Regions from separate parts of the Pseudoglutamicibacter cumminsii genome, predicted to be linked through region 1. Evidence: riboswitches for the same ligand, from Rfam matches in the RefSeq annotation. Region 1 holds a riboswitch; the other holds the start of a gene.
The links. A riboswitch is a leader RNA that binds a small molecule or an ion and turns the genes downstream of it on or off. The one in region 1 is predicted to bind S-adenosylmethionine.
Positions count from the first base shown of each region.

Region 1 (6,664 bases):
CGAGGAGCTTGGCCTTCGGCGCCACCCCTTGGATACGCCCGTCGCCTCCCTGTCCGACGATCATCGTCGCCACCTGAGTCCCGTGCGCAACGGACTCCTTATGGGTACCCCCGTCAAGATCGACGGCGCTCTTCGAGGCCTCTCGTATCGGCAGGCATTCGTCGGGCATCGGCACGAATTCAATATCAGCACCCTGGAGATCGGGGGAATTGAGGTCGACGCCCGTTTCAGCGATAGCGATCGTCACGCCGGCCCCATCGAGGCCTTGATCGCGCAGCTTCGAGTAGCCCAGTTCCTTGTCAAACCACGACGACGCATTGCCGGCAGCAACCGACGGAGCGAGTGGGACGAGAATGCTCCCGGCCGTTACGACGGCGGCAAGAAGAGCACCCCACATCCGCCGACGAAAGGTTCGTCCCCGGGCCGTCCCACACCGTGACGGCGTCGCATCATTCGGGTAATCCTCAACGCGCATTACCGGGATCCTCTCACCTTAAACAAGCCACGGCGATACCCCAACGCGGGACGCCACCCGTCAACCCTAGTGAGCATAAATGAACACCACGTGAATCATGCCGCCACATAAAACGAAGACTGCCTCTCGGTACGTCCGAGAGGCAACATGGCCGTGTCGAGCGGTGGGTACGGTCAGACGTCCGATGGCGGCGGGCCGACGACGACGAGGTCCAGTTCGTTGCGGGCTCTGTCGAATCCTTCTTTGGGGAAATACGGTTCGCCGCCCTCCTCATGGACGAGGTGATCCGTCGGCTCATTCATGTACTCGAAGAAGGGCTCGAAGATCGGCGGCGTCAGTAACCCGAGCATCTGCGTGTTGTTGGCCGCAAGCGAGAAGCTGTGGATGGTTCCCGCCGGAGCGTGGAGGAAGTCTCCGGGGCCCAATCTGATCTCTTCCCCGTTGGCGTGAAGCTTCACAGCCCCCTGGACGCAGAAGAAGTTCTCCGAGTGAGCCATGTGGAAGTGAAGCGGGATGTATCCGGCCTTGGCGCCTCGGGTCTCCATTGCGAAGAATCTGTCACCTGTGTTGCGTCCCCGGACCGGAAAGACGTTGGTCTGCTGGTGGGTTTCGAACCTGTCGCCGTATCCCGCCTGATTGACGAAGGCCTCGACACCGCCGGGGAGAGTCTCTGCGACGTCTCCGAACGGCGCATCTGCTGGCCCCTCATGCAGTTGGACGCCGAACTGGCCGCTGACCTCAGAGGTGAGGAGACCACCCAGGCTCCCGGACGGACGGCGGGAGAAGATGTGCGATGCGGTTCTGTGCCCGGCCCCGGCGGCCAGCCGGTACAGCCAGTCGTCGGTGGAATGCAGCAGGAAGGTGTTGAACGCAGCTTCCAATTCATCGCGGAAGATGTCTGGAATGTGGGCTCCTGGTCGGGGTCGCTCATTGACGGATTTGTGGCACCAGATATCACCCAGAACAAGCCGATGCTACCTTCGGGGAACCTGAAGCAAGCGGTTGCGGGATCCCCACGTGGCGGCGCTACGAGATCGGCGACCACTTCATCCACTTCGATTTTGGTGAAGAGGGCCTACACAAGGTCACCCTCCTCCTGGAAACCCCCGAAGTCCAGAAAAACTAAGCACGCGCCGTACCTGTTTCGGCTAGTCGGCCTGAGCGGCCTCCGCAGGAAGCCCCGCCAGCCAGGGGAATGTGTATCTGCTCATTCAAACCGATGGCAGCGATGCCGAGCGTGAGGCGCAACTGGTGCTCGAAGTGGTCGAGCGGGCCGGTGGGCGGGCCGTGCTCACCACCGACCCCGAGGCAGCCGCATCACTGGTGGATGTGCGCCGGCAGGGTTTCCCGGCGCTGGATGCAATGGGTGCGGTGCTCGTTGAAGATGTTGCCGTGCCGCGCTCAAAAATGGTGGCGATGTTCGCCGAAAGCGGCAAGTGAAATGTTTCAGGCGGCACTTGCACTCGGCGGCACGCTCTCGGGCGAGCACGGCATCGGCCTGCTCAAACGCCGCTGGCTCGGCGACGAGCTGGGCGATCGGCAATATGAGTTGCAGCGGCAGATCAAGCGCGTCTTTGATCCGAAAAACATTCTCAATAGGGGCAAGGTGTTTGCTGAATAGTGACTATTGAGTGGCATTTGTGAATTGTTGATGGTGCCGACTCGTTAATTTCTCATCGAACCTGAAGATAGCGAGGTAGCTGCGGGAGTACACTGAGCTTGGGCGTTATCGTCGCCGATCGGTGCGTGATCCGTGCCGACTCATCTTCCAATTAGGAGGTCGTAATGAAGGCAGCACGCTACTACGGAAATCACGACATTCGCATCGAAGACATTCCCGAGCCGAAGGTCACCCCTGGCACAGTCGGTATTGACGTTGCCTGGTGCGGTATCTGCGGCACCGACCTGCACGAATACCTCGACGGCCCCATTTTCTGCCCGCCCGCGGGGCACCCACACCCCATCTCGGGTGAAGAGTCGCCCATCACGCTCGGGCACGAAATGTCGGGCGTTGTCTACGAGGTGGGCGAGGGCGTTGAAGGATTCGAAGTTGGTGACCACGTTGTCGTCGAACCCTACATCATCGCTGACGGCGTCGACACTGGCCCCGACAGCAACGACTACCACCTGTCAAAAGACATGAACTTCATTGGCCTGGCCGGTCGCGGCGGTGGCCTGTCAGAAAAAATCGCGGTCGAGCGCCGTTGGGTGCACAAGATTTCGAAGGATATTCCCCTCGACCAGGCCGCGCTCATCGAGCCGTTCTCGGTAGCCGTGCACGCGGTTGAGCGCTCGGGTGCCAAAGCCGGCGACGTCGCTATCGTCGGCGGTGCCGGGCCGATCGGTGTGCTCTGCGGTGCTGCGCTCAAGGCCATCGGAGCCACCGTCGTGGTGTCTGAGCTGAGCGAACTGCGCCGCCAAAAGGCACTCGACTCGGGTGCCGCCGACTACGCCTTCGACCCGCGCGAGGTCGACGTGGTCGAGAAGGTGCGCGAACTCACCGACGGTAAGGGCGCGAATGTCGCCATCGAGGCCACCAGCGTGCAGGTCGTGCTTGACACTCTGATGGATGCACTGCGTCCCACCGGTGTGCTGCTGATCGTCTCGATCTGGGGCCACAAGGCCGACTTCGACATGCACAAGCTGGTCATGAAGGAGATCGACATGCGCGGTTCGATCGCGTACGTCAACACGCATCCCAAGACCATCAAGATGGTTGAGGAAGGCAAGGTCGACCTGAAGCCATTTATCACCGGCAAGATCGGCCTTGACGACCTCATCGACAAGGGCTTCGACACCCTCATCAACCGCAACGAAACCGCGGTAAAAATTTTGGTGTCGCCCTCGGGTGAGGGTCTCGAATAGTCCCAACGAAGTGCGTGCATCCTGATGCGCACGCTGAACGCCCCGCAGTTTTGCTGCTGCGGGGCGTTCGCTTTGGGTCCGGGCGGGCTGCTGGGGCTGTTTTGTGACACTAGGCTTGGAGCATGTCTGAACTGTCTTCGCGCGCATCCGCAGAAATTGAACTCGTAAACGAACACGGCACCAATAACTACGGCTCGCTGCCGGTGGTGCTCGCTGAAGGCAAGGGTGCCTGGGTCACCGATGTAGACGGTAAGCGCTACCTCGACGCCGTGATGGCATACTCGGCCGCAAACTTCGGCCACTCGAACGACAAGTTCATCGATATCGCCTGCGCCCAGATGCGCAAGCTCGACGTCACGTCGCGAGCGTTCTACGCCACCGCTTTGGCGAGTTCGCCGAGGCGATCACGAAGCTGTCAGGCCTCGACCGCGTGCTAATGATGAACACCGGCGCCGAAGCCAACGAAACCGCGATCAAAGCCGCCCGCAAGTGGGGCTGCAAGGTGAAAGGCGTGGCCGCCGACTAGGCCAGAATCATTGTGATGCGCGGCAACTTCCACGGCCGTACCACGACCATCATGTCGTTCAGCGATGACGAAAACGCGCGGGATGGATTCGGTCCGTTCACACCGGGACGCCGTTCCGTTTCCAGGTCGAGGGCATCCTGCCCGATATTGTCACCTGTGCAAAATCGCTGAGTGCCGGTCTTTACCCGGTGTCGGCGGTGCTCGGCAGCAACGAGGTGATGGGCGTATTCACGCCGGGAACGCACGGTTCGACCTTTGGCGGGAACCCGGTGGCAACCGCGCTCGGTAAAGCGGTGTGTGACGAACTCGCCACCGGCAGGTGGCAGGCGCACGCCGAAGAACTGCATCCGGTGCTCTTTGATGGACTGCGCGCGCTGCTCGGGCACGGTCTCACCGAGGTGCGAGGTGTGGCGCTGTGGGCGGGTGTTGATATTGACCCTGCGGTCGTTTCGGGCTCACTGCTTCTTAAGTCCGCGAAGGTCCTCGGACCGAATGGTGTGCGGCAGGGGTATTACGGTCAGGACATTAACCTGACTACCTAGAACCTGGCGCGTATCAACATGTTTTTGCATGACGTGAACTATGACAAGTTCAATATCGCGCACGGGGATACGCTGATTGATCCGCAGCATTGGGATGGTCAGCCGTGTGAAGCGATTGTTTCTAACCCTTCGATTCTTATTTAATTCTTGTTTAATTCTTGTCAGCAGTGTCAGCTACACTCAAATCACAATCAAGAAGTCTGACGTGAAGCCTCTCAGCTTGTCGACTAGCAACCGCTTATCGCTAGCGGTGCTCCTGGGAGAAGATTGGCCCTCGATCAAAAGAATCGAGTGGAAACAGCGACATTCAAGGAAATAATCATGACCAATCCGAGCTTCTCTTCGGATCACGATGATTCTGACCGCCCCGGCGGCCCCCTCCAACACAGCGCGGACATCGCCAAGTGCACTGACTATGCTTCTTTGGGGCATCAGATGCACTGGGTTCGTGCTCGAAGAGCGATGCTGAGCGATGATTGGGAACCTGCGCAGATCATCACTTCGATAGGGCACCAGCTTATTTTCGTGACGGGTAGTGGCATCCATCTAATGTGGAACCATGATCCGATCTTTCTGTCGAGTCGTGTCAACCTCGCAGCCCAAGCAGAGGATGTTGAGGTCATGTGGTCGGCTAGCTTCAGTATGCTCACTATCCGCGTTGGCGATAGTCGGAGCTGGTGCTGTGTCGGTCTCCAGGACGGCCCGATAACCCCCTGCACGTTCTGAATAGCGGTGGCTTCTCTTAGCTCGAACAAGCTGTGTCAGAGGTGGGCGGGGTGTCTGTGTTAGCGTTCTTCACCCTCGCCTCCATCGCCGCCGCATCAAGCTCAGCGCAGGCCGGCTCGTTCAGCCAGCGCCTGCGCCGTAACCGAGCGCGAATCCGGGCCCACACCCTGCTGAGCGACCGCGGCCGGCGTTCCTGTTGCGAGGATCTGGCCGCCCTCGTCGCCGGCTCCCGGGCCGACGTCGATGACGTGGTCAGCCTGCGCGACCACCCGGAGGTCGTGCTCAACCACGACCACCGTCGCGCCATCCTCGACCAACCGCCGCAACTGCGCAAGCAGCAGGTCAACGTCCGCGGGGTGCAGCCCCGTCGTCGGCTCATCCAGTAGGTACAGGCTGTGCTTACGGCTGGAGCCGCGTTGCATCTCGGAGGCGAGCTTGATCCGTTGCGCCTCGCCGCCCGAAAGCTCCGGGGAACCCTGCCCCAGCCGCAGATAGCCCAGACCGAGCGCGTGCAGGAATTCGACCGAGCGTAGAATCCGCGGCTCCTCCGCGAAAGCCTCAAGCGCCTCGTCCACGGTCAACGCCAAAACATCCGCGATGCTGCGGCCGTTCCACTGCACCTCAAGGATCTCCGGCCTATAACGCTTGCCGTGGCAGGCCGGGCAGGTCGTGTACGTGCCCGGCAGGAACACCAGCTCGACCTCGATGCTGCCCGCGCCATCGCACTCGGGGCAGCGGCCCTTCGTTGTGTTGTAGGAAAAGTCGGATACCGACATGCCGCGCCGCTTAGCCTCGGGTGTTGCGGCGAAGAGCTTGCGGACGTGGTCGAAAAGGCCCGTGTAGGTCGCGACGGTGGAACGCACAGTGCGGCCGATCGGCTTTTGGGTGATGTGAACCAGGCGGCGGATCTTATCCAGCCCCGTTGCGCTCTCCACCCGGAAGTCCTCGGAAGAGTCGGAACCTGGCGTGAGCTCAGCGTCCGCGTCCTCGGCGGTGGCCTCATCGGCGCCAACCACCTGCTGGGCCGAACGCGCCGCCGCGTCAGCCAGCACCCCGGTGACCAAGGTGGACTTGCCGGAACCGGACACACCCGTGACCGCGGTGAGCGCGCCGAGCGGGAAGTCGACGTCGGCCCCGTCGAAAGCGCGTGCGTGCACGCCGGTCAGGCTGATGGATTCACCGGTGCCGGCCGGGGTGTCCGTCAGTTCCGGGAACTCCGCGTTCAACGCGGCAGCAGTGGGGGAGCCCAGCTGCTCTGCTTTAGCGCGGAACTCGCTCGTGGGGCCGGAGAACACAAGTTGACCGCCGCGCTCGCCGGCGCGCGGGCCGATGTCCACGATCCAATCGCATCCCGCCACCAGGGACATGTCGTGCTCCACCAGAAGCACCGAATTACCGGCGTCGATGAAGCGCTGCAGAAGCTCGGAGACCGCTTTCCGCTCCACGACGTGCAGGCCGGCCGAGGGCTCATCCAGCACATAGGTTGTGCCGAACAGGTTCGAGTTCAACTGGGATGCCAGCCGCAGGCGC
Region 1 covers NZ_JAFBCO010000001.1:1,207,835-1,214,498, forward strand. Annotated here, with positions in the region: gene JOD50_RS05530 (S8 family peptidase) at 1-475, opposite strand, end outside; gene JOD50_RS10410 (quercetin 2,3-dioxygenase) at 649-1,356, opposite strand; partial or broken gene JOD50_RS05540 (FAD-binding oxidoreductase) at 1,673-2,096, shown strand; gene JOD50_RS05545 (2,3-butanediol dehydrogenase) at 2,261-3,340, shown strand; gene JOD50_RS05550 (aminotransferase class III-fold pyridoxal phosphate-dependent enzyme) at 3,463-3,777, shown strand; gene JOD50_RS10520 (hypothetical protein) at 3,777-3,866, shown strand; partial or broken gene JOD50_RS10740 (aminotransferase class III-fold pyridoxal phosphate-dependent enzyme) at 4,013-4,279, shown strand; partial or broken gene JOD50_RS10745 (N-6 DNA methylase) at 4,301-4,537, shown strand; SAM riboswitch class IV at 4,598-4,714, shown strand; gene JOD50_RS05565 (hypothetical protein) at 4,730-5,134, shown strand; gene JOD50_RS05570 (excinuclease ABC subunit UvrA) at 5,236-6,664, opposite strand, start outside.

Region 2 (6,664 bases), 98 kb from region 1:
TGTTCGCCGAAGCGGTGCTCAAGCCGGAAACCTTTCGCCTGCCACGCGCGCACCGCCGCCTGGTCCTGGCACAGAACCGCCACCTGGTTGCCGCGCATCAAGAGGTTGAATTCGCCGAACACGACTTCCTCGATGTCATCCTGATATGCGACGGAGTGGGTCACGACGAATAAGGTGTCGCCTTGCCGCTCCGCTTTAGCGCGCTGCGACGGCGCCTGCAGATCCTCGAGCAGCAGCGGGTGCAGATCCCAGGCTTCGGCGAGCTCTTCGATCTGCTCATCGGTCGGCTTGTCCATCGAGATCACGACGATCTGATCAGGGTGCTCCTCGGAGTACTTGCCTGCAGTCTCGATGGTGTGGGCGCCGGTCAGCGGGAACGCGCCTTCGCTGTCGAAAGAGACAGCACGGATGTTGTCCTTCGGTACGTGAGGGGTCCGTGAAGCAACAGGGATGCGCTTACTACTCGAACGCGCCGGGAAAGGGGGCAGGCCGAGCTTGGAGCGAATCTTGTTGCGTGCAGACATGACTCTATTCTGGCACCAGTTCCGCCAGTTGCCTGTCAGCACGCCGCACGGTGACGCCTGCAACATCGAACATGAACCGCGCCGCGTAGACACGTCACAAGCTCTCCGCGGCGGCCGCGGCTACGCGCGCAGCTGCCGCTTGGAGGAGATGACCCCGGTGTCGAAGCCTGCGAGGTGGAGCCCGCCGTGGAAGCGTGCGTGCTCGATCTTGATGCACCGGTTCATCACAGCAGCGAGCCCGCCGGCCTCCGCGATGCGGGCGGCCTCCTCGTTCCACAGGCCCAGTTGCGCCCAGAACACCTTTGCGCCCACGCGCACGGCTTCCTCAGCCACGCTCGGGAGGTCTTCGTTGCGGCGGAACGCAACCACGACGTCGGGCACCTCTGGCAGGTCATCGAGGCTTGGATAGACCGGCTCACCCAACAGCTCGGTGGCTCGCGGGTTGATGAAGTACAGCTTGTACGGCGCGGAAGACTGCAGGTAGGTCGCCACGAAGTACGCCGCGCGGGCGGGATTCGTGGAGGCGCCGACGATCGCAACGCTCTTCGCGGCACGCAACAGGTTCAGCCGCTGCGGGGCGGACGGGCCAACCCACGTGCTGTTCGCTTCAGTAGTGGCGGTTTCGTTGCTCATTACGCTTCCTCCTCGCTCACAGCACCGTTCACGGCGGCTTCCAACGCTTGGTCGAGGTCCCAGATGATGTCCTCAACATCCTCAAGGCCCACGGAAATACGGATCAGGTCTTCACCGATCCCGCCAGCAGCGAGCTGTTCGGCGCTGAGCTGCTGGTGCGTCGTGGACGCCGGATGCAACACGAGGGTCTTCGCGTCGCCGATGTTGGCCAGGTGGCTTGCGAGCTGCAGGTTCGCGATGAACTCGGCCCCGACGTCGCGCCCACCCTTGACGCCAAAGCTGAACACGGAACCCACGCCGTTCGGCAGCAGCTGCTTGCCGCGCTCGTGGTAGGCGTGGTCTTCGAGGCCGGCGTAGGAGACCCACTCGATGCGGTCGTCGTCAGCGAGCCACTGTGCGACCTTGCGGGCGTTAGCGATGTGCGCGTCCATGCGCTGCGGCAGGGTTTCGATGCCGATGAGCAGTTGCCACGCGGACTGCGGCGCCAGGGAAGCGCCGATGTCACGCAACTGTTCGTTGCGCAGCTTGGTGAGGAAACCGTACTCGCCGAAGTTACCCCACCATGACAAGTCGCCGTAGGACGGGACCGGCTCGGTCATGGACGGGAAGTTTCCGTTGCCCCAGTTGAAACGGCCGGATTCAACGACGACGCCGCCCAGCGTGGTGCCGTGGCCGCCCAGGAACTTGGTGGCTGAGTGGATCACGATGTCCGCGCCGTGCTCGAGCGGACGGAAAATGTACGGCGGGGTCAGGGTCGAGTCCACGACCAGCGGGACGCCGTGTTCGTGGGCGAGGGCGCCAAGGCCCTCGATGTCGGTGATGACCCCGGATGGGTTCGCTACGACCTCGGTGTAGAGAACCTTGGTGTTCGGTTGGATCGCGGCGGCGAAATCCTCGACCTCGGTCGAGTCGATGAACGTGGTCTCGACTCCGAAGCGGCGCAGCGTGACGTCGAGCTGGGTCACGGTTCCGCCGTACAGCTTCGAGGAAGCGACCACGTGATCGCCGGCCTGGCACAGCGCGGCGAAGGTGATGAACTCGGCGGCCATACCCGATGACGTCGCAACCGCGCCGATGCCGCCCTCAAGCGAAGCCACGCGTTCCTCGAACGCCGCGACCGTAGGGTTAGCGATACGCGAATACACGTTCCCGTACTTTTGGAGCGCGAACAGCGTTGCCGCATCGTCCGCGTTTTCAAAGACGAACGACGTCGTGTTGTACAGCGGGACAGCACGCGAACCGTGCTCTGAATCAGGGGTAGCGCCCGCATGCAGGGCACGGGTACGGAAACCGAATTGACGGTCGGCAGAAGACATGGAACTCCTTTAATCCATCGATCCCGGCATGAGCACCATTCGCTGCAGCGGTGGTGCTGCGTCGATGGTTGCTGCGGTGTCACAGGGCCAGGTCCCTCGACCGCTCTAGATGGTCAGCCACCATTATGCGCACTCACCACAGCCAGGGCAAACGCATGTGACGTACTAAGGCGCGCAGGTAATAGTGTGGCCGGCATAAGCTGGGACTATGACCACGAGCCCAAATCACATCCCCTCACTAGCGCTCGTCCGCCACGGGCAGACCGACTGGAATAAAGAACGCCGTTTCCAGGGGAGCAGCGAGGTGCCGCTCAACGCGACCGGCATCGAGCAGGCCCGCGCCGCCGCAGAAACCTTGCGAACTGACGCGGCATCACGATGGGGTAGCCCGTGGGACGTCATCCTCACCTCCCCGCAACTCAGGGCACGCGAAACCGCGGAGATCATCGCTGAACACCTCGGACTCGGGGCGCCGCGCGTTGTCGCCGGGCTCAAGGAACGCTCATACGGGCCCTACGAAGGCCGCGCCTACGGCGACCTCGACAAAGAGACCTTCACCTACCTCTTCCCAGCGCACCTACCCAACGTCGAAGAGGTCGAGGCCCGCGGTAAAGAGCTCGGAATCCTCGAAGGAGTCGAAACCTCCAAAGATGCAGGCCACCGTGCCGCATCAGCGCTCGCCGAAACGCTCAGGGGCAACCCCGGCCAGCGCATCGTTGCAGTCTCCCACGGCTCAACCACGCGCTGCCTCCTCAACACCCTGGACGAGTGGAACATCAGCAACCCTGGCCTAAGTAACTGCGACATCCGCTACCTCACCCCAGCCCAAGAAGCCCACCTGCACCACATCCGCAACGCACTGCCCTAACCCGGCGCTACATCACAGCCCGGCCCTGCGTCACAAGACTGACCCACTACACTTGCTGTGACGCCGTTCACGGATGCAAGCCAAGGAATTCCATCATGAGCACAGCCAATTCGACTACGGCACACGAGCCGATCCCAGCAGAACTCAACGAGCAGGTCGTGAGGTTGCGCCGCTATTTGCACGCGAATCCGGAGCTGGACCGGCACCTGCCAGTGACCCAAGCGGCGGTTCTGGATGCGCTCGAAGGAACCGAAGGGATCGAGCTGCACACGGGGGAAGCGCAATCCTCCGTGACGGCGGTCCTGCGCGGCGCCGCGCCGCTGCCTGAAGGCACCCGCCGCCCTGTGGTCCTGCTTCGCGGTGACATGGACGCGTTGCCGGTAACGGAAGAAACCGGGCTCGAATATTCGCCGACCGAAGCCGGGAAGATGCACGCGTGCGGCCACGACATGCACACCGCTGGCCTCGTGGGTGCCCTGCTGTACCTTGCGCAGCGCCGCGAAGAACTCACCGCCGATGTGGTGGGCATGTTCCAGCCGGCCGAAGAAACCGCTGGCGGCGCCAAAATCATGATCGAGGAGGGCCTGCTCGAAGCCGCTGGCCAGCCAGTCGATGAAGCGTACGCGATCCACGTGTACGCCGACCGCTACGCGCATGGAACGTTCGTCTCCAAGCCGGGGACCATCCAGTCCGGATGCGACGACCTCGTCATCACGGTCCACGGCAAAGGCGGCCACGGATCCGCCCCACACCAAGCCGCAGACCCGGTGCCTGTCGCGGCAGAGATCGTCCTCGGCTTGCAGACCATGGTGACCCGCCAGTTCGACCCGTTCGACCCCGTCGTCGTGACGGTTGGATCGATCAAGGCGGGTTCAGCGGCGAACATTATCCCGTCCACCGCAACTATCGAAGTCACGCTGCGTTCCTTTAGCCCGGCTTCCCGCGAAAAGCTCGTGCCGGCGGTCAAACGCGTCGCGGAAGGCATCGCGGAAGCGCACGGTATGAGCGCAAGCTACAGCGTCGAATGCGACTTCCCGGTGACGGTGAACTCCGCCGAACATGTCGATTACGTCGCGGAGACCGCGCGCGAGCTGTTCGGAGAGCACGCTTATCGGGATCTTCCACGCACCGAAGCCGGATCGGAAGACTTTTCCGAGGTGCTCGAGCGTGTACCGGGCGCCTACATTTTCCTGGGCGCCGTGACCCAAGGCGAAGACCCCACTACGGTGCCGGGCAACCACTCGCCTCACGCGATCTTTGATGACCGCGTGCTCGGGCGCGGAGTACGGCTGTTCGCGGAGCTCGCGCTACGCCGCGGGCCCGTCGCGCAGTAACTACACGACGCAGCAACGACCTGGCCGGAGTAACGACCAGCCCGCGACGTGCGGGTCCACGGCCCTGATGAGCCGCGGACGCGAACATCTAGTAGTGGTAGGTATCCGATGGGGCAGGGGCCGGATCGGATGCCTTCCGCCAGTGCACGTTGTAGGCCTTCGCAAGCTCCAGGATCTTGTTCGCGCGGGAAAGACGCGGAAGGTCGGAGCCGTTGCGGATCTCGCCCCCGTCTTCCTCGAATTCCGCGAGGAACTCGTGCGCCCACGCAACGTCCTCGCCGGAAGGAGAGAGGCCCTCGTTGATGGTCGCGGTCTGCTCCGGAACCAGGCACAGCTTGCCGGTCATGCCGAAATCAGTCGTGACCGCGGCGGCTTCTGCGAGCTTGAGACCCGTCGTGCCCACGGTTGGGCCGTCGATCGGGCCCGGAAGGCCGGTCGCTCGGGACGCGATCGTGAACTGCGAACGCGCATAAGCGAGCGCCATCGGGCCGTCACCCATACCGGTATCGCGCCGGAAATCACCGATCCCGAACGCCAAACGATACGTGCCCTTCGCCGCGGCGATCGAATCAATACGCTGCAAGCCACGCGCCGTCTCAACCAAAGCAACCACAGGGATCCCCGGGAGCCGACGTGCGGTCTCGTTGACATGGTCGGTCGACTCAACCATCGCAAGGATCACGCCCGCCAGGCCGCCCTCAGCCACAGGGCCGCCCACGGCGGCCGGCAGCGTGCGAGTTAGAGCCTCAACATCGCCTTCCCAGTACTTGGTCGCATAGCCGTTCATGCGCACCCAAGCCGTGTGGCCCGTCGTCAGCCATTCGACCGCGGCTTCACGGGCGGCAGCCTTATCCTTGGGAGCGACGGCGTCTTCGATGTCCAAAACCACCACATCGGCGGCGGATTCTTCAGCCTCAGCGAAGCGATCAGGGTGCGCAGCGTTCGTCAAAAGCCACGAACGAGCGAGGTCCGGGCCGATCTTCTGACCAGCGGCGGTAGGGATCTGTGCAGGGAAAATAGGAGCCATGACCTCACGCTACTGAGTCTGGCGCTTCTTAACCCACGTTGTGACAACATATATCGCCGAAATCAACGCAATCCACACAGCGCCCGCGATGAGCGAGACCCGCGTACCTGGGAACCACGCCATCAAACCGATCACCAGAACCAAGAACGAGCCCGCGAAGATCGGGGTGATCGGCCACAACGGAACCGGGAACTCAAGGTCCTTCTTAGGGACGCCCTCGCGGCGCAGTTTGATGCGCATCGCGGTGTGGGACAGCAGAACCATGCACCACAGCCACGTGATCGCGAACGCACCAACCGAAGCGACGACAGCGAAAGCCGACTCCGGCATGAGGAAGTTCAAAACCACGCCTACGGTCAGTGCGCCCATCATGAGCAGCGCCGCAGCCCACGGAACGCCCTTACCCGTGGTCCGTGTGAACGCTCGTGGCGATTGCCCCAAGTGAGCCATACCGAACAACATACGGCCGGCACCATACGAGTTCGCGTTGATCGCGGAGATCGCGGCCGTGAGCACCACAACGTTCAAGATGTGCTGAGCCGCCGGAATGCCCAGCGCCGCGAAAATCTGCACGAAAGGTGAAGTGTCCGAGCTCATGTGGTTCCACGGAACCAGCGTCATGATGACGCCCAAAGCGAGAACATAGAACAGCAGGATACGGATCGGAACAGAGTTCACGGCGCGTGGGATCGCGGTGTGCGGATCATTGGCTTCACCCGCGGTCACGGCGATGGTCTCAATGCCACCGAAACTGAACACGACCATCGTGAGGCACGCCAAAATACCCATCACGCCGTTAGGTGCCAAGCCGCCGTGATCGAAGAGGTTATGAAGGCCCGGGGTGGCCTCGCCCGGCACGCTCATGCCGAAGATCAGGATCGCGATGCCGCCGAGGATCATCGCGATAACGGCGCCGACCTTGATGATCGACATCCAGAACTCCATCTCACCGAACACCTTGA
Region 2 covers NZ_JAFBCO010000001.1:1,109,362-1,116,025, forward strand. Annotated here, with positions in the region: gene JOD50_RS05135 (magnesium and cobalt transport protein CorA) at 1-524, opposite strand, end outside; gene JOD50_RS05140 (CoA-binding protein) at 645-1,157, opposite strand; gene JOD50_RS05145 (O-acetylhomoserine aminocarboxypropyltransferase/cysteine synthase family protein) at 1,157-2,473, opposite strand; SAM riboswitch class I at 2,485-2,589, opposite strand; gene JOD50_RS05150 (histidine phosphatase family protein) at 2,682-3,341, shown strand; gene JOD50_RS05155 (M20 metallopeptidase family protein) at 3,437-4,675, shown strand; gene JOD50_RS05160 (HpcH/HpaI aldolase/citrate lyase family protein) at 4,764-5,702, opposite strand; gene JOD50_RS05165 (amino acid permease) at 5,712-6,664, opposite strand, start outside.
Region 2: another riboswitch for S-adenosylmethionine. It lies ahead of JOD50_RS05145 (O-acetylhomoserine aminocarboxypropyltransferase/cysteine synthase family protein); the one in region 1 lies ahead of JOD50_RS05565 (hypothetical protein).